DNA from 3 places in the Cupriavidus basilensis genome. Region 2 is predicted to be linked to each of the others. Evidence: predicted binding sites of a transcription regulator. Region 2 holds the regulator's gene; each other region holds the start of a gene.

Region 1 (3,247 bases), 1.2 Mb from region 2:
TCTAGCCCATGCGTGATGAGCGAGATTCCGCAATGCATACTCGAAGGACTACGGTAACCAATCCCGCGATGCTCGCCGCGCTGCTGCGCCCGGCCTGCGGCAACGTTGCCGTCAGTCCCGGAGCCGGCGGGCTGCTCGACGTCAGCATAGATTCGATCGTGGTTGGCGGCGCGGCGACACATCGGGTACGCACTGCCACGGGAGCCGCATTTCGTTTCGAGGACAGGATCGACGGATACGCCTTCGTCGTGCTCCACAAAGGCGAGATCAGGGCCGGGAATGGGCAATCGGAACGAATCTGGCGGGCGCCCTCCTGCGCAATCCTGAACCCGGAGGATATCGGCAACGGACAATGGCATGCGGGCAGCTACGAATTGCTGACGATCGGCGGGTACGATGCCAGGCGGCGGCTTTCGTCCTTGCTGGATGCGCCGGTGGCTTATCCGATCGTGTTCGGGGTCGATACTTCTCTGACCTCCGAGGGGGCCATGATGGCGCTTTCGGTGATGCGCTTCATGCGGTCGCTCCCTGGTGCGGGTGTCCTGCCGTCGATGGCGATGGCCACGGCCGGAAGTGTGCGTGACGTTGCGGTGGGCGTATTCCTGGAAATGTTCCGGCACAACTACACCGAGCGGGTGCAATGCAAGGCGCCAGGGCCATTGCCACGCCATATCCGGACGGCGATCGAGTTCATTCATGCCCATGCGCAGGCGGGCATCTCCGTCGAAGAGATCGCCGGCGCAGCGCATGCCAGCGTGCGAACGCTGCAAACGGGGTTTGCAGCGTTCAAGGGCGTGACGCCGATGGCGTATCTAAGGCAGATCCGATTGGAAGGCGCGCGCGATGAACTCGTCCGTATCGGCAATGCGTCGATTGCCGAAGTGGCGGCGCGCTGGCGCTTTACTCACCTCGGCCTGTTCGCCAAGGCCTATCGCGATGCATTCGGTGAGCTGCCATCGGAGACGCGCCGGTTTTCCCGCGCCAGGGTGGGCGAGGATGATGTCCCGCCGCCAACTTCCCCCTGAGATCTCTGGCATCGCGAAGGGGCGCGCGCTGATGCGTATCGTCCCCGGGCTGCTGCTTGAAGCAGCCTGAAGACCTTTGCGGTTTCCGGATTCCTGTCGGCTTCACCACGCTGATTCCAACGCCGGCGCCCCGTTCTGTCGAGCGTTTCCTGCGGCATCATTGCGGAAATAAAAAGCCCCCCTCTCGCGAGAGAGGGGGGTGAAGTCGATGTTTAGTGACGCCAATACCAATTGAAATGCAGCTTCACTCTTTCCAGTTTGTCGGCAAGAAGCCGTGGCAGTCAAGGATGTAATTCGTTACTGCGTAACGTTAAAGAAAGTGGATATGACTATCGATATAGGTGGTCACGGAGTATGGAAATTTAACTAGCCTGGCTCATTGAATTCAAGATTTTTTGAAATCTGGCTATAAATTTAAGTTTTATCGCTCCGATAACCTTGGAAGCGTTGGCATTGTTCGTGCGGCAAGGCGAGTCGCTAACGTTTCGGATACTTCCGTGTTCAAAAACCTAGTCAGGAAATAGGAGTTTCACCATGTCAATGACCATCAATACCAATACGCTGTCCCTGATGACTCAGAACAACCTGAGCTCGTCGCAATCGTCGCTGAACACCGCGATCCAGCGCCTGTCGTCGGGTCTGCGTATCAACAGCGCCAAGGACGACGCCGCCGGCCAGGCCATTGCCAACCGCTTCACCTCGAACATCAACGGCCTGACCCAGGCACAGCGCAACGCCAACGACGGCATCTCGCTGGCGCAGACCACGGAAGGTGCGCTGAACGAAGTCAACAACAACCTGCAGGCTATCCGTACCCTGGCCGTGCAAGCCGCAACGGGCAGCAACTCGTCGACCGACCTGCAATCGATCCAGGACGAAATCACGCAGCGTCTGGCTGAAATCGACCGCACTTCGCAACAAACCGACTTCAACGGCGTCAAGGTCCTGTCGTCCAGCGCTTCCCCGCTGAGCGTGCAAGTCGGCGCGCAAGACGGCCAGACCATCTCGATCGCCCTGCAAGAAATCAGCTCGAAGACCCTGGGCATGACCGGCTTCACCGTGGCCAAGAACTCGCTGAGCACCAGCGCCGCCATCACCACCGTTGCTGCCGCCACCGGCTCCGCACCGATTTCCGTCAACCTGGCCTCGGCTGCCACCGCGCTGTCCGCCGTCGTCGGTTCGACCGTTAGCGCCAGCTCCCTGACGCTGAACAACGTGCTGGACACCGCCGGCAACGCCACCAGCAACTACGTGGTCAAGTACGGCAACGACAACTACGCTGCCTCGGTCGACGCTGCCACCGGCGACGTCACCCTGAACAAGGTCCAGCTGACGGTCGGCGATGCTGTTAACGGCAACACCGGTAACACCGTGGCCGGCCAGCTGGTCAAGGTCGGCGCTGACAGCAGCGGCGCTGCTGTCGCCTACATCACCCAAGGTGGCAACAACTACGCGCTGTCTGCCGGTACGCAAACCGGCGCCCGTGCCAACGGCGGCTCCACGACCACGTCGGTCACCGATGCAACCGCGATCCAGCTGAGCACCAGCGGCACCACCACCGCCACCGCCCAGTTCACCGGCTCCGGCAGCACCAACCCGCTGGCCCTGATCGACAAGGCACTGTCCACGGTCGACAAGCTGCGCAGCTCGCTGGGTGCGGTTCAGAACCGTTTCAACTCGGCCATCACGAACCTGGGCTCGGCTGTGACGAACCTGTCGGCTTCGCGCTCGCGGATCCAGGACGCTGACTACGCGACCGAAGTGTCGAACATGTCGCGCGCCCAGATCCTGCAACAAGCTGGTACCTCTGTGCTGGCCCAGGCCAACCAGTCGAACCAGGGCGTGCTGTCGCTGCTGCGTTAATCCCCGTAGCAGATCTTGTAGCCAATGCCTCATTCCTGGCATGACCGGTCGCCCGTACCGGTCGTGCCAGGAGGGGAGTGAGGCATGTCGTCTCGATGCATGGACCGGCTCACGGCCGCTCCATGCATTCGTCTGCGCGCGATCGCCGATGATCGCGACCTAGCCCTGCGGACAGGGCAGGCCGGCTTCCATGAAACCGGGCACCGCGTTACCGGTCAGGTGGCGCAAAGCAGACTCCGGATTCGTATTCCCCTTGAGACTGGCGCAGCCAGCGTCTCCATACCGAGCCCACCGCGGCCGGCAACGCCCCGGCGCATCCGGTTTTGTCGTTCTCCGCAGGAACGCACCGCGCCGTTGGC
Region 2 (3,247 bases):
GACCGCGAGAACGGCCAGACGCTCGCCGTGCATTACCTGCTGTGCGACCCGGCGCTGTCGGCCGAGGGCGCGCAACTGGCCCGCTGGGCCCGTTGGGCCGAAGCCGGCGAAGCGCAACTGCGCACGCTACGCCATGCACTGGAGCACCTGGGCCAAGGTGACGGTGGCAATGAACCCGCACAGGCTGAAGCGCAGGCCTGCGCCCGCTTGCTCGCGCTGCAGATGGGCGTGGCCGCGCTGCGCCTCGAGCAGGCCAGCGACGATTCAGTCGGCGCATTCCTGGCGCGACTGACCGGCCGCGCGCCGGCTCGCCAGGCTTGCGGCGCCGCCGTGCTGGTCGAAGGCATCGGCCGCCTGCTGGCCTTGCTCGACGTGCTGGAAAACTATCCGGCCCGTGGCGGCCGCGCCGCGCAGCCCGTTGTTCAGGAAGCCCCGCCGGAGACGTTCCAGCTGGGCGGCGCCGGCGGCTTGCTCGAGGCGCGCATGAGCGCAAGCCGCGTGTTCGAGACGCTGGCACAGGGAGAATAAGCCGTGAATTCACTCGCATCCGACCAGGCGGAAAGCCTGCGGCGCATGCTGGCGCCCCGCGCCACGCGCCGCATTGCCGTGGTCGCAAGCGATGCCGGTGCCGGCGCCACCACGGTGGCACTGGGGCTGGCCAACGCCCTTGCCCTGCAAGGTGAACGTGTACTGCTCGTCGATGAGGACCGCTTCGGCGCCCGCGCCACGCGGCTTGCCGGCGCCATGCCGGAAGGCACCCTGGCCGCGGTGCTGGGCGGCGCAGTGACGCTCGATGCCGCGCTCGGCAAGCGTCCCGCCGGCACCATCGCCGTGCTGCCGGGCAGCCCCCAGGCCAATGGCGACCTGCAGTTGCTCAAGTCGTTTCGCACCGTGCTCAGCGACGCCCGCAGCGATGCGGATGGCGGCTTGTCGCAAATGGCTGGCGCGGCGCACAACCTCGTTGTGGTGCTGCGCGCCGAGCCGGCCTCGATCAAGGCCGCATACGCCTGCATCAAGCAGCTCAATCACCTTTACGCCTGCCGGCGTTTCCACCTGGTGATCAATGCCGCTGCCGGGGACGCCGCAGCCAGTGCGGTGCTGGGCAACCTGGCCCGTACCGCCAGCCAGTACCTTGGCGTTGAGGCCAGCCCCGCGGGCAGCCTGCCGCACGATCCGCTGGTCGAGCGTAGTACCACATTGGGCCGTTGCGTGGTCGAGGCCTTCCCGGCCGCGCCCGCCACTGCCGCATTACGCCGAATTGCCACGGGCATTGCCAGCTGGCCAATGTCCACCGATCCCCGTTCAACCCTGTCGGCGCCGATGGCGCCGACGGCCACGGCCCTGGCTTAAGCGCCGGGACCTGCAAGCTAGGACTCACGAGAATTCCACCATGTATACGATTCAGGGAAAGCTCGAACAGACTGATACCGTGACGGCGCATGCGTCGCTGGTGCGTCGCATCGCTTTGCAACTGGCGGCCAAGCTGCCGGCCAGCGTGCAGCTCGATGACTTGATCCAGGCCGGCATGATTGGCCTGCTCGACGCCGCCAAGCGCTATGAAGACACTCACGGTGCGCGTTTCGAGACCTACGCCAGCCAGCGCATTCGCGGCGCCATGCTCGACGAGGTGCGCGCCAACGACTGGCAGTCGCGCAGCCTGCGCCAGTTCACGCGGCGGATCGAGCGCACCGTGCGCGGCCTGGAACAAACGCTGGGCCGTGCGCCGCTCGATTCCGAAGTGGCGCAGGAGCTGGAGCTGCCGCTGGACGAATACCAGACGCTGCTCAACGAGGTCTATGGCTGCCAGTTGCTGCACTATGAAGACTTCGAGCGCTCCGGCGAGGAAGACTTCCTGGACCGGCACCTGAGCGTGAGCGATGACGGCAACCCCCTCACTGTGCTGATGGAGAGCGGGATGCGCGAAGCGCTGATCCGCGCCATCGAGCGTCTGCCTGAGCGGGAGAAGCTGGTGCTGTCGCTGTGCTATGACCAGGAGCTGAACCTGCGGGAAATCGGCGCGGTGCTGGAAGTCACCGAGTCGCGCGTGTGCCAGATCCGTAGCCAGGCGATTACACGGCTGCGTTCGCAGTTGCGCGGATTGCTATGAGCGGCTGGTGCCAGCGAGTTTCCGCTGCCGTGATCGCCGCGGCTTGCTGTGCGGCCTGGGCCGCGCCCGGCGGTACGACCTTGCATTCCTGGACGGCGTCGGTGAGCGGACCGGCGCTGCATGGCAAAGGACTGCGCATCGTCTCCGCGCCCATGACGCCTTCGGGCTATTTGCCGCAGGCGGAGGGCACGATTACTACCGTGCGGTGGCGCTACAGCTTTGCGAGTACGCCGCCGAACGGGTTGCAGGCCTATCTGTGCAATGCGCAGAGATGCATGCTGTTGCCGGGGGCCGAAGGGCTGACCGAGGCGTTTGGCGGCGACGATGCGGCCAAGGGCTTTGTATTTGCGTTTCAGGTGCCTGGGCGGGGCGCGTTGACGCCGGTGTTGTTCGGACAGTCGAACCAGGTGACGGTCAGTTTCAGGTGATGCGTTCGCCAGGCCCCTGACTACCGCACGGGCAGGGATTGGGGGATCCCCAGGACTGTTGCTGCGCCTGTCGAAGCCTGCCTCGCGAGGCACGCTGTCCGCCAGATAAGTGGGGTTGTGGCTGACATCGAGCCAGCCCGGAATCCATGGCGGCGGGAGTAAAGCCGGTGTGATTCATCCGCCAAGTCTGGCCGGATTTCATGTGGCCGCCGCGGGCAGCCACATTTGCAAAGCATCGATTTCAACCGTTGGCCAGGCTGACGCCCTGCGGGCCGGTCTGAGTACGTCCATCGCGCCCATACACCGTGGCTGTGTCGCCGCGCTGGCGCAGGACCTGGATGGCTTCGTCGGTATAACCGCGCAGTGCATCCACCACCGCTGCGTTGAGTTCATTGCCGTCGCGCGCCGTGCGCGCCGCGAGCAACAGGGACCGCCATGCCGTCTCAGTGCCAGGGTCAATGTGCCGGCCGACCAGTTGCCCGCCTGCGGCAACGCGGATCCCGAGTGCACCCATCTGCGCTTCACGCGCGGTAGTGAGCGCGCCGAGCAAGCCAGCCAGTTCGACTTTGCGATCGAGCGCCGCGGCAAGGGCGTGGTAGTCGCCCGTCTTGAGCAGCTTTCTTTCCTCGCCGAGCACGGCGGAGAATTCCCGCACCAACTCGGTTTCCCGGCTCAGGTTCTGAATCAGGGACTGGCTCATGGTTGTTGCCTA
Region 3 (3,247 bases), 270 kb from region 2:
TCATGTTTGGAACCTGTGGTTGGTTTCGACGGGGAGGATCGCCCGTTCAGGCGGTTTGATGAATGAGCAAGCCCTGCAGTTTATCGATGGCGCGGATCATGCGCAGGACTTCTTTTGAGGGGAATTGGCGAATGGTCTCGCCGGTGGTCTTGTCCACGACGCTCGTCACCAAGCGGTGCGTGGTTTTGTCGATGCCGACGCGTACCTCGAGCGAGGTGGCCTGCAGGGCATCGTTGATGCTTTTGAGCGCGCTGTCCAGCTCGCCGCTGGCGGCTGCATGGGACCCGTTCGCCGGCTTTGGCCCTGTTGCATCCGAACCCGAGGCCGCGGTGGTTGCCGCTGTTCCGGCCGCATTCACGGACGGTAATGGGCTGGCGGACTGGGTGGCCGTCATCGGCAGTAGCGGTTCGGTCGAACTGATCATGATCTGTCTTCGCAACGGTTGGGCCGGTGCACGAAAGGCTCCGGAGGAAACGCTTTCAGAGCGGAGACCGCTCTGAAAACATTCCCGGCAGGACGGGCCCGGGTCGGGCCCGTCCTGCTAGGAGACCGCCGTCTGTTGCGGGATTAACGCAGCAGCGACAGCACGCCTTGGTTCGACTGGTTGGCCTGGGCCAGCACAGAGGTACCAGCTTGTTGCAGGATCTGGGCACGCGACATGGCCGACACTTCGGTCGCGTAGTCAGCGTCCTGGATGCGCGAGCGCGAAGCCGACAGGTTCGTCACAGCCGAGCCCAGGTTCGAGATAGCCGAGTCGAAACGGTTCTGCACTGCACCCAGCGAGCTGCGCAGCTTGTCGACCATGGCCAGCGCCTTGTCGATCGTGGCCAGCGGGTTGGTGCTGCCGGAGCCGGTGAACTGGGCGCTGGCGGTGGTGGTGCCGCTGGTGCTCAGCTGGATCGCGGTTGCATCGGTGACTGCCGTGGTCGTGGAGCCGCCGTTGGCCTGGGCGCCAGCTTGCGTACCTGCAGACAGCGCGTAGTTGTTGCCACCTTGGGTGACGTAGGCGACAGCAGCGCCGCTGGTGTCAGCGCCGACCTTGACCAGCTGGCCAGCGACGGTGTTGCCGGTGTTGCCGTTAGCGGCATCGCCGACCGTCAGGTTGACCTTGTTCAGGGTGACGTCGCCGGTGGCAGCGTCGACCGAGGCAGCGTAGTTGTCGTTGCCGTACTTGACCACGTAGTTGCTGGTGGCGTTGCCGGCGGTGTCCAGCACGTTGTTCAGCGTCAGCGAGCTGGCGCTGACGGTCGAGCCGACGACGGCGGACAGTGCGGTGGCAGCCGAGGCCAGGTTGACGGAAACCGGTGCGGAGCCGGTGGCGGCAGCAACGGTGGTGATGGCGGCGCTGGTGCTCAGCGAGTTCTTGGCCACCGTGAAGCCGGTCATGCCCAGGGTCTTCGAGCTGATTTCCTGCAGGGCGATCGAGATGGTCTGGCCGTCTTGCGCGCCAACTTGTACGCTCAGGGGTGCAGCGGTGGACGACAGGACCTTGACGCCGTTGAAGTCGGTTTGTTGCGAAGTGCGGTCGATTTCAGCCAGACGTTGCGTGATTTCGTCCTGGATCGATTGCAGGTCGCTTGCCGAGTTGCTGCCCGTTGCGGCTTGGACGGACAGGGTACGGATAGCTTGCAGGTTGTTGTTGACTTCGTTCAGCGCGCCTTCAGTGGTCTGCGCCAGCGAGATGCCGTCGTTGGCGTTGCGCTGTGCTTGCGTCAGGCCGTTGATGTTGGCGGTGAAGCGGTTGGCGATCGCCTGGCCGGCGGCGTCGTCCTTGGCGCTATTGATACGCAGGCCCGAGGACAGGCGCTGGATCGCGGTGTTCAGCGATGCCTGCGACGAGCTCAGGTTGTTTTGCGTCATCAAGGACAGCGTATTGGTATTGATGGTCATCGACATGGTACGACTCCTATTCTTTTACAGTAGATTGTGCAATCCGGCTGCTGCCGCAACGCTGGCTGCCAGGCAATGCTGGGCGAGAAGTGCCACCGTTGTTTGGGTTATCGGTTGGGGCAGGAAAAGATTTAGAGTGATCTTTGCGATGGCCTGAAACTGAGTGATGGATTTGGCGCGAAACAAGCCCGGCAGGGCTAGCTGCGTGACCCCGGCAACGCCTAGCGGCGCTTGCGGGTACGCGGTGTATATAAACTGACAAATTCCGGCGAGGTCTCCGCCCCGGGCACGCAGGCCGTGGCCTCGGGGGCGTGAGCCGGCGTGATCACGGCGATGGAGTGCTTGTAGACGATCTGCGGAAGCGGGTCCTGCGCAGACTCTGCCAGCAACACCATATAGTTGTCCGTCGCCATGATCACGCCGTGCAGCCGAACGCCGTTCGATAAATGCACGACGACAGGATTGCGACTTGCGCTGTGGGTGGAGAGCTGCAGGTGCTGCAGTTTCCGGCTCGGGCGATCGATCCTGGTTACCTTCTTGTTCACAACTTCTCCGGAAGAGCCCGCTCGGGTTCTGGCGGCTGGCAACGGTCCAATAACTGGGCCTGGGCAAATGGGGTGTGACAGCACGGCTGGGTACCGGTTGTGGCACGGCCTGGGCTGGGCGGGGGATGAAACATCCGCTCTCGGTGCTGGCGCGGGACGGCGAGGCGGCATGGGCCGGGACCGGCCCTGGTTTGTGTCCAGGCGGTGGATCCGATGCTGCTCCGCAAGCTGTGGCGGGCGACGCCGCCAGAAGAGAAGGGGAATACTTCAGGGGCGAGAGTAACAAAATTTTACAAATCTTGACGGTTGGGGGGCGCGTCTCGCGTAGAGGTTTTCCTCTAATAAAACTATTGCATCACACTGCAAACCCATGAATTGACTGGTGCCAGTGTGGCAAGTCCCAACGCCACCCCGCGCCCGCATTCCCTGTCTGGCATGGATTTGCGGGCGACGAGGTGGCCCTGGCCTGTTACTGTGACGTATTCCATGCCGGGTATTCGCCACACGAGTGGCATTTTCGGCACTTTCGCTATCAGAGATATCCCTGATAGAAATTGGATTTACACCTCATGTAAGCAGGTTTATATTCGCGTCAGGGCCTTTCGGCTCTAAAGCAGTCCTGGAAAGCCTACGAGCACCCCGCGCGTGGGCTTCTTTTTTTGTGCGCCCACTTTGTTTGTTGTGCGCCCTTGGCGACAAGCGCCGGTGGCAGCACTTCGAAGTGCATGGGTGACATTAGACGACAGGTTGCCGCTGGGCAATCGCTCGAATTGCCGGGCTTTTCCCCTCTATATTTCCTTTCAAATCCCCAT

What was found. The regulator FliA, encoded in region 2, starts transcription of late flagellar genes. The targets are predictions, from matches to a motif close to CTAAAGTTTNNNNNNNNNNNGCCGNTA.
Region 1: the regulator FliA is predicted to act here: its motif matches at 1,434-1,460, upstream of F7R26_RS24690 (FliC/FljB family flagellin).
Region 3: the regulator FliA is predicted to act here: its motif matches at 1,999-2,025, upstream of F7R26_RS32935 (FliC/FljB family flagellin).

The regions. Positions count from the first base shown of each region.
Region 1 covers NZ_CP062804.1:840,833-844,079, forward strand. Annotated here, with positions in the region: gene F7R26_RS24685 (helix-turn-helix transcriptional regulator) at 69-1,025, shown strand; gene F7R26_RS24690 (FliC/FljB family flagellin) at 1,560-2,888, shown strand.
Region 2 covers NZ_CP062804.1:2,951,655-2,954,901, reverse strand. Annotated here, with positions in the region: gene flhF (flagellar biosynthesis protein FlhF) at 1-528, shown strand, start outside; gene F7R26_RS34065 (MinD/ParA family ATP-binding protein) at 532-1,350, shown strand; gene F7R26_RS34060 (RNA polymerase sigma factor FliA) at 1,391-2,107, shown strand; gene F7R26_RS34055 (flagellar protein FlhE) at 2,104-2,535, shown strand; gene F7R26_RS34050 (flagella synthesis protein FlgN) at 2,777-3,235, opposite strand.
Region 3 covers NZ_CP062804.1:2,686,447-2,689,693, reverse strand. Annotated here, with positions in the region: gene fliD (flagellar filament capping protein FliD) at 1-4, opposite strand, end outside; gene F7R26_RS32940 (flagellar protein FlaG) at 47-424, opposite strand; gene F7R26_RS32935 (FliC/FljB family flagellin) at 568-1,896, opposite strand; gene F7R26_RS32930 (RNA chaperone Hfq) at 2,112-2,435, opposite strand.